One region of the Methylophilus sp. 5 genome, then DNA from elsewhere that is predicted to be linked to it. Evidence: riboswitches for the same ligand, from Rfam matches in the RefSeq annotation. Region 1 holds a riboswitch; the other holds the start of a gene.
The links. Region 1 has a riboswitch for cobalamin ahead of nrdA (class 1a ribonucleoside-diphosphate reductase subunit alpha). Riboswitches for the same ligand answer to the same signal wherever they lie in the genome.
Positions count from the first base shown of each region.

Region 2: it holds a riboswitch for cobalamin, as region 1 does, so the genes downstream of both, METH5_RS0107345 (TonB-dependent receptor domain-containing protein) here and nrdA (class 1a ribonucleoside-diphosphate reductase subunit alpha) in region 1, are expected to answer to the same signal.

Region 1 is NZ_KI911560.1:256,148-263,846, forward strand. It holds gene nrdB (class Ia ribonucleoside-diphosphate reductase subunit beta) at 1-354, opposite strand, end outside; gene nrdA (class 1a ribonucleoside-diphosphate reductase subunit alpha) at 565-2,844, opposite strand; cobalamin riboswitch at 3,011-3,234, opposite strand; gene METH5_RS0101165 (OmpP1/FadL family transporter) at 3,561-4,838, shown strand; gene METH5_RS0101170 (PepSY domain-containing protein) at 4,860-6,086, opposite strand; gene METH5_RS0101175 (TonB-dependent siderophore receptor) at 6,086-7,699, opposite strand, start outside.
Region 2 is NZ_KI911560.1:1,561,536-1,565,790, forward strand. It holds gene METH5_RS0107340 (TonB-dependent receptor domain-containing protein) at 1-426, opposite strand, end outside; gene METH5_RS0107345 (TonB-dependent receptor domain-containing protein) at 513-2,399, opposite strand; cobalamin riboswitch at 2,539-2,750, opposite strand; gene METH5_RS0107350 (hypothetical protein) at 2,841-3,077, shown strand; gene METH5_RS0107355 (cell division protein ZapA) at 3,080-3,382, shown strand; gene METH5_RS0107360 (SGNH/GDSL hydrolase family protein) at 3,782-4,255, shown strand, end outside.

The sequences.
Region 1 (7,699 bases):
GATCGTCTCGGAAAACGCCCAGGTTTCAATCCAGGTCTCGATCTCAGGCAATGACACCAATGGCAACAAGGCAACGTTAGGGCTGCGGCCCTGAATCGAATCAAGCAGCGTCTGATATTTGAGATTGCTGATGAAAATATGCTTTTCGTGCTCTGGCAAGCCTTGGTAGTCAGCACGGTCTTGTGACACATCGACTTCTTCCGGGCGCCAGAAAAAAGACAACTGCTTTTCGATCAGCTTTTCGAACACCGGGTATTTCTGCTGGTCGTAACGCGCCACGTTGACCGGCTGACCAAAGAACATGGGTTCTTTGAGCTGTTCGTTGTCGATTTTGGTAAAGATGCTGTAGGCCATAGCCGTGTTCCTAATGTTTAAGTTTTATTCTCAAACTGTTTTTAAAATCTACTCATTACCCCACTGCAATAAGCGTTTAATCAGTGAGCGAGCGGGATAAAGTGCAAGGCGTCCGGAGCACAGAAACCGGAATGTACATGGAGTACATGAGGATTTCGAGCACCGCACAACGTTGCAATTTGCCCGCGCAGCCACTGAGTCAGCGCTTATTTAAATCTTGCAGGCACCACTCGCACAACCATCGTCCTCTGCCTCAGTGCCACCTTCAGTCGCACCATCGCGGGTGTTGTGGTAGTACAAGGTTTTGATGCCCAACTTGTACACCTGCAGCAGGTCTTTGAGCAATTGCTTCATTGGCACACGGCCACCTTCAAAACGGGTTGGGTCGTAGTTGGTGTTAGCAGAAATAGACTGATCAACAAACTTTTGCATAATGCCCACCAGCTTGAGGTAACCCTCGTTGTTAGGCATTTTCCACAACAGTTGATACTGGTCACGCAGGCGGTCGATCTCTGGCACCACCTGGCGCAAGATACCGTCCTTAGACTGCTTAACCGACACCAGGCCACGCGGCGGCTCAATACCATTGGTTGCGTTTGCAATCTGGCTGGAGGTTTCTGACGGCATCAGCGCAGTCAAGGTAGAGTTGCGCAAGCCATCTTTTTGAATCTCTTTGCGCAGGCTCTCCCAATCTAACAGCAATGGCTCGCTACACACGGCGTCAAGGTCAGACTTATAGGTATCAATCGGCAACATGCCTTTGGCGTAGGTGGTTTCGTTAAACGCACCGCATGGGCCAAATTCGCGCGCCAACTGCACCGAGGCTTTTAACAAGTAGAACTGAATCGCCTCGAAAGTGCGATGAGTCAGGCCCAGCGCAGAATCACTGGTGTAGTTGGTGCCATTTTTGGCCAGGTAATAGGCGTAGTTGATGACGCCAACGCCCAATGAGCGGCGTTTGTTGGTCGCATTGAGTGCCGCTTTTACCGGGTAATCCTGATACTCCAGCAACGCATCCAGTGCACGCACCACTAAATCAGCCAGGCCTTCCAGCTCGTCTAATGATTCCAGCGCGCCCAGGTTAAAGGCAGACAAGGTACACAAGGCGATTTCGCCTTCTTCATCATTGATGTCATTCAATGGATTGGTCGGCAGTGCAATTTCCATACACAGGTTAGACTGGCGCACCGGAGCCACGGCCGGGTCAAACGGGCTGTGTGTGTTGCAATGGTCTACGTTTTGAATATAGATACGGCCAGTGCCTGCACGCTCTTGCATCATCAGCGAGAACAGGTCCACCGCTGGCAGGCTGCGTTTGCGGATGCTGTCATCGGCTTCATATTGGGTATACAGGCGCTCAAACTCATCCTGATCGGCAAAGAACGCATCGTACAGCCCTGGCGTGTCATGCGGCGAGAACAAGGTAATTGTTTGGCCCTTGATCAGGCGCTGGTACATCAAGCGGTTAAGTTGTACGCCGTAATCGAGGTGGCGCACACGGTTTTCTTCTACACCGCGGTTGTTTTTAAGCACCAGCAAAGACTCGACCTCAAGATGCCAGATCGGGTAGAACAAGGTGGCAGCACCACCACGCACGCCGCCCTGCGAGCAAGATTTCACCGCAGACTGGAACAATTTGTAGAACGGCAGGCAACCGGTATGCTGTGCTTCGCCACCACGGATTTCACTCCCCAGGGCGCGGATACGGCCCGCATTGACGCCTATCCCTGCGCGTTGTGAGACATATTTCACAATCGCACTGGTGGTGGCATTGATACTATCCAAGCTGTCGCCACACTCAATCAGCACACAAGAACTAAACTGTCTGGTCGGCGTACGCACGCCCGCCATGATAGGCGTAGGCAGAGAAATCTTAAAGGTAGACACAGCGTCATAAAAACGCTTGATGAAATCCAAGCGCGCCTGGCCTTTATAGTTAGCAAACAGACACATCGCGACCAAAATATACAAAAACTGCGGGCTCTCGTAGATTTTTTTGGTCACCCGGTTTTGCACCAGGTACTTGCCCTCAAGCTGCTTGACCGCAGCATAAGAGAAGTTCATATCGCGCCAGTGGTCAATGGTGCTATTGAGCACGTCAAATTCTTCGCGGCTGTAATCCTTTAACAAATGCTGGTCGTATTTGCCAAGGGCAGTCAGATTGGTCACATGGTCAAACAAATGCGGTGGCTCAAACTGGCCATAAGCAATTTTGCGCAGGTGAAAAATAGACAAGCGTGCAGCCAGATATTGATAGTCTGGCGTTTCTTCAGAGATCAGGTCAGCCGCTGATTTAATAATGGTTTCATGAATGTCATCGGTGCGGATGCCATCATAAAACTGGATATGGGAGCGCAGCTCCACCTGGGAGACCGATACATTGTTCAGGCCTTGTGATGCCCAATCAATCACCCGATGAATTTTATCGAGATTGATTGGTTCCTTGCGGCCATCTCTTTTTGTGGCCTGCATGGATTCGTATTTTGACATTAATGGCTCCCAATCCAGGAAGCGAGGGGTCCCAAAGCCAGACGCATTTCAACCGGGCAATACCCGGCCATCATCACGATGAAAAATGCACCCGCTCAAAGGCCAGACTAACAATCAGTGTTTATAGACCAATTGCATCTGCCGAGGACACCCCGCCTCAAACGTTAACAAGAAAAATTTCCACGGCAGGTCTCCTGGCTCTCAGGTCGTCATTATTTGCTTTCGCCTTCCCGAAATTGATTCAGTGGCTTGAGTGGCAGCAAACAACTCGCTGATTACAGTTGCGGGGGCAGCCCTGGCTTGATGATACTTAAGCGGCTTCACGCACCAGGTTCCCTATTAAATACAGAAGAAGAGTCTCTTCTGCATACCGTATGGATGCGACTATAAAACAATATCTATGGCTTTTCAATTACCTAAAACACAATATATTGATTTATTTTAATTGACAGCAAGCAACTGATTGTTTTCATTCAGGAATATTTCCACCACAAACAAATAGAGGTTTTTGCAACAATGTGCATGCAACTCGCATAGAATAAAAAGCTAGCCGAATCGATACATTCGCCAGTCGGAATCAACGCTTTTAAGGCGAGTAAACATAGTTTTAGTCACTATGCCAACGACAATAACCATGTAATCTACGCTTTATTATCGCAACACAGTTTTGTTAAATTATGCGACATTACGTATAACGAATAAAAACCAAATCCACTATGACTGATTTCTGTCATTACACACTACGTATTGCAACCCTACTCGCCTTAGCAGGCGCTTGCAGTGCAGTGCACGCCACCAATGGGATTAACCTGATTGGCTTTGGCGCTGAATCGACCCTGATGGGCGGTGCTGACGTTGCCGTCGCGCGCGATACCAGCGCGCTGAATACCAACCCGGCCGGGCTGACGCAAATCAAGGCGCCATTGCTGGATATGTTTGGCTCGGTGCTGCGTACGACCGACCTGGTGCACAAAGATCCGCGCAACGAAGAACATGCGTCGAACCGCTATACTTTACTTGGCGGTGGCGGCTATGCACGGCCGCTGGAAAATACCGCTTGCACGGCCGGTATCGGCCTGTTCGCGCAAGGTGGCGCCGGTGGCGTGTTCGACAACCTGCGTACGCCGTTTGGCAATCGCGATGACCTTTCCTCGCTGTTTGGTATCGCCAAGATCATCCCCGGTATCGGCTGTGAAGTAACGGACAAGCTCTCTCTAGGCGCCAGCCTGAATATCGTTTATGCGAGCATAGAACAGGATTTTTTCTCCAACACGTCTGTCAACTTTGGCGGCGGCTCGAGTTTTGCTGGCTATAAATTAGAGGGCGCCTCAGCCATCCGTACTGGCTTCAAGCTCGGCATGCAATATCGGGTAACGCCAACGCTGACGCTGGCGGCCGCCTATACTGAAAAAACCGAGCTCCCCATGACTGGTGGCACGCTGGTCGCTGATGACACCGCTCTTGGACTGGGCAAAGTAAAGTATTCAGATGCCTCCATAAAAGGCTTCGCCTTGCCGCGCGAAGTGGCTGTAGGGTTGGCGTTTAAGCCTACAGATGACTGGCTGCTATCATTTAAGCTCAATTGGCTCAACTGGGACGATGCGATCAATGAAGTGACCCTGCGTGCCACTACACCAAACAATGCCTCTGCGAAATCCGTCTATGGCAGCCCAATGAATGCCAACTGGAAAGACCAATGGGTGGTCGCAACAGGCGTCGCTTACAACTGGGATGACCGCACCACGCTTTATGCAGGTCACAATTACGGCAAAAACCCGATTCCGCGCCAGAACTCAAGTCCTTTATTGGCAGGCACCCTTGAGCATCACCTGACCTTCGGCGCCGCACGCAAGATTGACCAGCACTGGCTGATGACAGGCGGGGTCGAGTGGATGTTGCCGGTCAGCGTCAAATACAACAGCCGATTATTTGGTGAGTCTGAAATTCGTAATGAGGCGATTGTGCTGCACTTTATGCTGAGCCGCCGCTGGTAGATTTAAACAAATAGCTGAGCATTAATTTGTGATGCCCAGTTTTGATTTTGCAGACTGTTTTTTGCTCCAGATGAATACACCGGTGATAGAAATCATCACCAACACGATGCCAGTGAAACTGACAAATATTCGGTACGGCAAACCGAACACCTGCCCCATATGCAATGCCCCCAGCCAGTTACTGAAGGTATTCCCGGCCTCACCATGCGTCGGTAGCCACCAACCTTTTATTTCCCCTGTATAGACATCTATCAAAATGGCGGTATTGCCCCTGTCTTCGCGCAAATCGGCGGAGCTATGGACGGAATACATATACACCCCACGCTGACGATCTAATCGTAGCCTGTCTTCAAACTGAATAGTCAAATCGTGGGTATGCACAAAGCTCTGCATGGCTTGACGTGCCATGACGTGGGCCGCTGGCCAGGGCATGGGTAAACTTGCGAGCGGCTTATCTAATTTGGGCACGCTACGCCACGACAAATCGAATGGCAATATTTTGGACATGACGGGTAAATAGAGTTGGTCACGCAAGTTAAACATGACGCTGGACCAGGCGAAGATGAGTAAAACCGTGCATAACCACAAACCACAGGCGCGATGCAGGTCAAAATTGATACGCGTGGCACTGGCTTGCCATTTCACCATCCAGGCTGGTTGCCATCGGTGCCAGAATCTCTTTTTTGCATGCGTCTGGCGTCTGGGCAACGTCAATATAAACGCAACACAGGTGTCCAACGTCCATAACAAGGCCACAACTCCCATGATCAGATGCCCGCTTTCGCCCGGCAGGGCTAGCGAATAATGCAGCTTATAGAGAAATGTAATCAGGGTTGCTCGCTGAAACGGGCTCTCACCCCATTTGCGTGCGCCTAGGCTCGCACCCGTCTGCGGGTCGATAAACAGCTGGTCAGCCACCATCTCCATGGCTTGTGGATCTGCAGCACTAAGCCTGAAAGCCAGTACACGCTCAGTCAGGCCGGGGACAATATGTGCCTCTGGCAGCGTGAACAACACTTCATCTACCAGCGTACCGGCCGGGGCCTGCTGCTGCGCCAACTGTTGTAAGTGATAGGCATCCAGCACCGGTTGGCCAGCCTGCCAAGCTGGTTGAAACAGTTGCGGATTTAACCAGGCATCTATCTCATCTTCAAACGCAATGATGGTGCCAGTGAGCCCAGAAATAATCAGAAATGCTGCCATCGCCAGGCCCACCCAGCGATGCCACAGTACAAGTACGTGTCGCATTACCAGCGATAGGTCAAAGTGGCCATCACATTACGGCGATAGCCCCATTTACAACCATCTCCATAGTAACCACATGCAGCCACATATTCTTTATCAAATAAATTGCTCGCATTCATGGCAGCCTGCCACCCCTTCCACTGCTGGCCCAACAATGCCATATCGTAGCGCAGACTGGCGTCAACCAAGGTGTAGGCAGGCACTTTATACTCATTGGTATCTTCGCCATACCTAGCCCCGACATAACGAACACCCCCGCCTACACTCAACCCTGCCAACCAAGCAGTCGGCAGCTGGTAGTTAGCCCATAATGCAGCGGCGTGCTTGGGGATATTATTGGGGACATTCCCCTGCACCCCATCATTACTCTTGGTGATGTCCATCACGGTATGCGTAAAACTCGCTATCAAATCCAGGCCATTATCAAGCTGTGTTTTAGCTTCCGCTTCAAATCCTCGTGATCGGACTTCACCGCGCTGAATGTTGTAAGTGCCCGTGGCATCCTGCAAATCGGCCGTGGTGAGATTCTTGCGTGTGAGGTCAAATAACGAAAACGTGAGCATAGTGCGTTGCCCTTCCGGCTGAAAGCGCAGGCCTACTTCATATTGCTTGCCAGACTCTGGCTCAAATGGCTTACTGCCACGCGCCGGAGAACTGGTACCAATCACTGGCGTAAATGACTCGGTATAGCTGGCATAAGGTGCCCAGCCACTGTCTGTCAAATACACAAGACCCGCACGCCATGTTGTTGCCTGATCATTTTGAGCATTACTGTCAGCAGGCGTTAGATGATCCTCGCTGCTAGTGCGTGCCCAATCGCGTCGACCGCCCAGCGTTAACACCCATTTCTCATCTATTTTGATCTGATCCTGAAGATAAAAACCGGTTTGTCTTAATCTCTGAGTCACATCGTTATTGACGTTAAGCGTCGGGAGACCAACACCATAGACCGGGTTGTATATATCCAGATCAGAAAATACCCCAAAAGTACCTTCCACATCACTGCGCATTTTTTGATGGTCCAGGCCAATCAATGCCGTATGTGCAAAGATGCCTGACGCCCATTTGAATTGGGCATGGTTATCCACTGTCAGATTATCAACATCTTCTTTACTACCGCCGCCAAAACGGCTGATGGTACGGTTATCTGACTGCAATCCACTCAGGTATACAGACAGCGCATTGGTACGCATATGCTGATAGCGCAAGTTTTGACGAAACAGTAGATGCTCATTAAACGCATGCTCAAACAAATAACCCAATGCATAACGTTCCTGATTGAATTTATCTACACCTGGCTCACCGATAAATCGACTGGTTGGAATCCTGCCATTAGGATTAGCGTCCAGCGTGCCGACTTTAGGCAATGCCTGATAGCCCTGGCCGCGTACATTTTTTTGATAATCAGTCAGAATCGTCAACGAGGTTGCATCACTAGGACGCCATGTGATGGCCGGTGCAATAAAGACACGATCATCTTTCACATAGTCAATTTGTGTATCTGAATCCCGCCACAAACCAGTCAAGCGATAAGACCACACGCCATCGTCTGTCAACAACCCGCCAAAATCGGCAGCAACCTGCTTGCGGTCGAAACGACCAACCTGTGCCTGTAA
Region 2 (4,255 bases), 1.3 Mb from region 1:
GAGGCTCGAAGCCGGGCTGCGCACAATTTCAATGCGGTCAATCAGCGCTAGCGGAATATTTTCAAAAGCGGTGGTGCCTGTGGTGCCAGAGTTCATGCGTACACCATTCACTAATACAATCAGCTGATTGTCATTTGTGCCACGCATGGCAATGTTGCTACTCGTCCCCATGCCGCCATTGGTATAGGTTTGTATTCCAGGTTGCAGTCTTAGTAAGTCAGTTAAGGATCCACCGCGTAGTCTATTGATTTCTTCTCGGTCAATGACAGTGACGTCGCCCGTGACTGTTTTTGTGGATTGTGGAGTTCTGCTGGCAGCGACTACGATTTCATCAAGTGAATTAGTGTTGTCTGCGGCAAAGAGACTGCCAGATACACTTAAGATCAGCCCAATAAAGGGGAGGTGATTTTTGATGGTTATATTCATTTGGTGATTCTCGAATACAATCTTTCTACACCGAGCTGATCAGGAAGAAAGATTGTATTGTTAATGGTTGGTATTGATTGAGAGGGTTACTTAGGTTCGTAACGAATGTTCACGAACAGGTTGGCGCCAGGGGTGTTGTAGGCAAAGCCTGTTGTTGCCGGATTACCATCCAATGCCAAGCGGTAGTTTTTATCAAAAACGTTGTTGGCACGTGCTTGCACAGTCCAGTCGCGATGGATTTTATATTGTGCAGTCATATTGAAAAGGGTGTAACCACCCATGCGCAAAGTGTTGGCAGAATCGTTGTAGCGTGCAGAAGAAGTCACTAACTCCGTGCCAAAGCGCCAGTCTTGTACCGTGTAACCGAGATTAAACTGGCCGTGTCGGTTGGCGCGACGCACCAGCATGTTGTCGGTGGTATCGTCACGTGGTGACTGAATGTCGATGCTACCGCCTATGTCCAGGCTTTCCCAGCGCTGGCTAGCTGCCAGTGTGACGCCGCGTATCTTGGCTTTATTCAGGTTGGCAGGAACAAATGCACTATCCAGAATGATCAGGTCTCGAATTTTATTTTCATAGGCCGTCAGCGAAGCGCTGGATGTGTCATCACGGTAGCGTAGGCTGGCTTCCACGTTGTCTGATTTCTCAGGTTTTAGATTAGGATTGCTGGTTGCGAAGCCAAAAGAGTCTGGAAAGAACAAGTCGTTAAAAGTAGGTGCTTTGAATGCAGAGCCATAACTACCGGTAATACGCCACGCGTTATTAATGTTGTAACCATAGCCTAAACCGCCAGTCACATTGTTACCAAAGCTTGAGTTGTGATCTTCACGTGCGCTGGCTTGAATAGTATGTGCGCCTATATTCGCGACGTAGCTGGCAACGTAACCTTCATTGGTGCGCTTGGTATTATTGTAAGCCGTCGTGGAGTTCACTTTGTCTTCCAGTTTGTCATACATCAGAGTCAGCACGCCAACTGGCAGAGCAATATCGTTTTGCCAGTTAAATTGGTCTTGTTTTGTTCTAAACAGGCTTCTGCTTTCGCTGGTAAATGGGCCGAGGGCTGCGTAATTGACAGACTCATCAAAGCCTTGGCTGATACGTAAAGTGGAGTGCCAGTTGCTTGTTATCTGATTTTTACTAAACAGCGAGTAGGTGTGCTGTTCAATATCTGCATGGTCAGAAAAGGCCGGATTAAAGGCTGGGGATGTTGCATCGATATTAAACCGGTTGTCGTAGCGGGTTCTGCCTTTGCTGTGCATCAAGGTTAATCCGACTTCATGACCCTCTACAATTGTATGCGACAGGCTGCCAGTCACCGCCAGGTTGCGATAACCATCGTTGTCGTTCAGGTTGGGGTTACGGGTATCCAATGCGGAGAATCCGTTGGTTTTGTTTGCTGAAACATTCACTGCGTACGCAGTATCATTTTGTTTGCCACGCAAACCAGCTTCTGCCAAGGTTGTATCGTAGGTGCCAAAGCCCAGGTTTGCATACGGTTTGAAACCGTCGACACCTTTTTTCGTGAAAATCTGGATGACGCCACCAATCGCATCTTGCCCGTAGAGGCTGGTTAATGGTCCTCTGACGATTTCAATGCGGTCGATCTGCTGGATCGGTATATTTTCAAGTGTTGTTGTACCTGCTGTAGCTGACTGCACACGCACACCATCAATTAACACCAGGGTATGACCGGTATTGGTACCACGCATGAAAACACCTGAGGTTTTACCTGCGCCACCGTTATTATTAATTTCAATGCCGGGTTGGCGTTGCAGCAATTCAATCAATGTGCTTTGACCGCCGCGCTTGATTTCTTCTGCATTAATCACAGAAACATCGGCAATGACCGACTCTTGCTGTTGAGGTGTGCGTGTTGCAGTCACGATGACTTCGTCTAGCGTTGCATTGTCTGCGGCATAGGCGAGTTCGCTTAAAGAAAGGCCGATCAGGCCTTTAAGAATGGCTTTTTTCATTATCTTATCCCTGTGTCATATGCGTCCCCGCATATGGGTTGTCTATCAAGACCAGGGAGTGAGGGAGAATGCGCAAAAGCATTGCTTATACAATAAGCAATGCTAAATACATCATCAGACACCGTCACCCCGCGGTATTGCAAATGGTTGGTTGCGAGGCCGGTCTCCGGGCTTGCAAGTTTTGATCTATCGCCTTCCCAAGCTTGCGCTCAGTGGCATGTGGATAGACCCGCACTTGCTTACCGTTGCGGGGGCAGCACAGGAGTTGTGAACGTGGTTCACGCACCTGTTTCCCAGTTTCACCTTTTCTGTAAGAAACACAGCGAAGGCACCTGACAACTGAGCGCTATTTTAGTCTAAAGCACGTTTTTTTGCCAGTAAGCCAACTTTAGGCGGCGATGCTTAAATTGTTAATTTACTTTGAAAAAACGCGCTTAGCTATTGACCACACTCATTTTTTTAAAAGATAATGGGCTGATGGATGCCGATTTAAAAAGTCTTGAAGAGCGTGTGACGAAGCTAATTGCTTTGTGCGGCCAGCTGCGTGACGAAAATGTTGAGTTACGTCAGGAGGTCACACGGCTGCATCAGGAGTCGCAATCACTCAAGCTGAATATGACCCAAGCCAGCGTTCAGTTAGAGCGATTGTTGTCAGCGTTGCCTGAGGAAGGTCATTAGTCATGGCAAGTAATCCGATTGATATCGAAATTATGGGGCGCGGGCTTAGCGTCACCTGTACTGACGAAGAACGTGACAGTTTGTTGCAGGCCGTGGGCTACCTTGATGGTAAAATGCGCGAAATTCGTGATGCTGGCAAAATGGTCAGTGTTGAGCGGATTGCCATTATGGCAGCACTCAATATCACGCATGAGTTGTTGAATACGCGCAGCGGCGGTGTGGATGTAGGCGATGTTAAAAAACGCATTTCGACCATGCAGCAGCAGATTGATGATGTGTTATCCGGCCAGCATAAGCTGTTGTAATCCGCTTCAATTCACAAAATTTTCATCGTCATTTTTGCTAAATGGCGTATCATAAAAATGGTGTGCTAAGGCGTTGCCTGAGTCTAAAATTCCTTGAACTAGTCTTTGTTATAGGTTTCGGCTCATCAGGTGCTGTGCGATCGCACTAAGTTGGGTGGTCTTTTAAGGCTCCCTTGGCGTGCGAACCTAATGTACCTTAGGCTGTTACCACCTGAACTTTTTGGTTCAGGATCAAGGCTCAGGTAACCCCTTAGCACATCATTCACTCCTTCTCTTTTTTCGTCTCTCGTTACGTTTCAAATAGCTGTCGTTTTAAAAGTTTCTATTGCAATCCTTGATGGATTCATTAAAAATCCAGTAGATTGCATAAATTAACAATTAACACTCAGGGAGTACGTCATGCGTAAGCTATTTTTCTGGTTTTTTGCATTTGTGTTGTTTTCTCAGCAAGCATTTGCCTACAGCGGCATCACTGCGATAGGAGATAGTCTTTTTGACGGTGGTGATCAAGAGACTGCGGTGGTCAGTTATTACAAATTGTTTGGTGGCGGGCAAACTGCTTTGCCTTACAGCAACTATCGTTTTACCAATGGCCCAACGGCTGTTGAATATCTTGCCACTGAGTTGGGGGTAAATTCACCCGCTAGTTTTCAGAATTTTGCCGTGGGTGGCGCAACTACAGCGGATATGCTCACTTTTATGTCGAGTTATTTGAATACGGTATCTTCGATTGATGCTGGACATTTATATGTGCTGGATGGCGGCGGCAACGGCATTGAAACTTTTACTGCACAAGCCGCGGCACAAAATATGATTGATATGGTGGCGTTATTGCATAGCAAAGGCGCGACCGACTTTCTTGTGTTGGGCTTA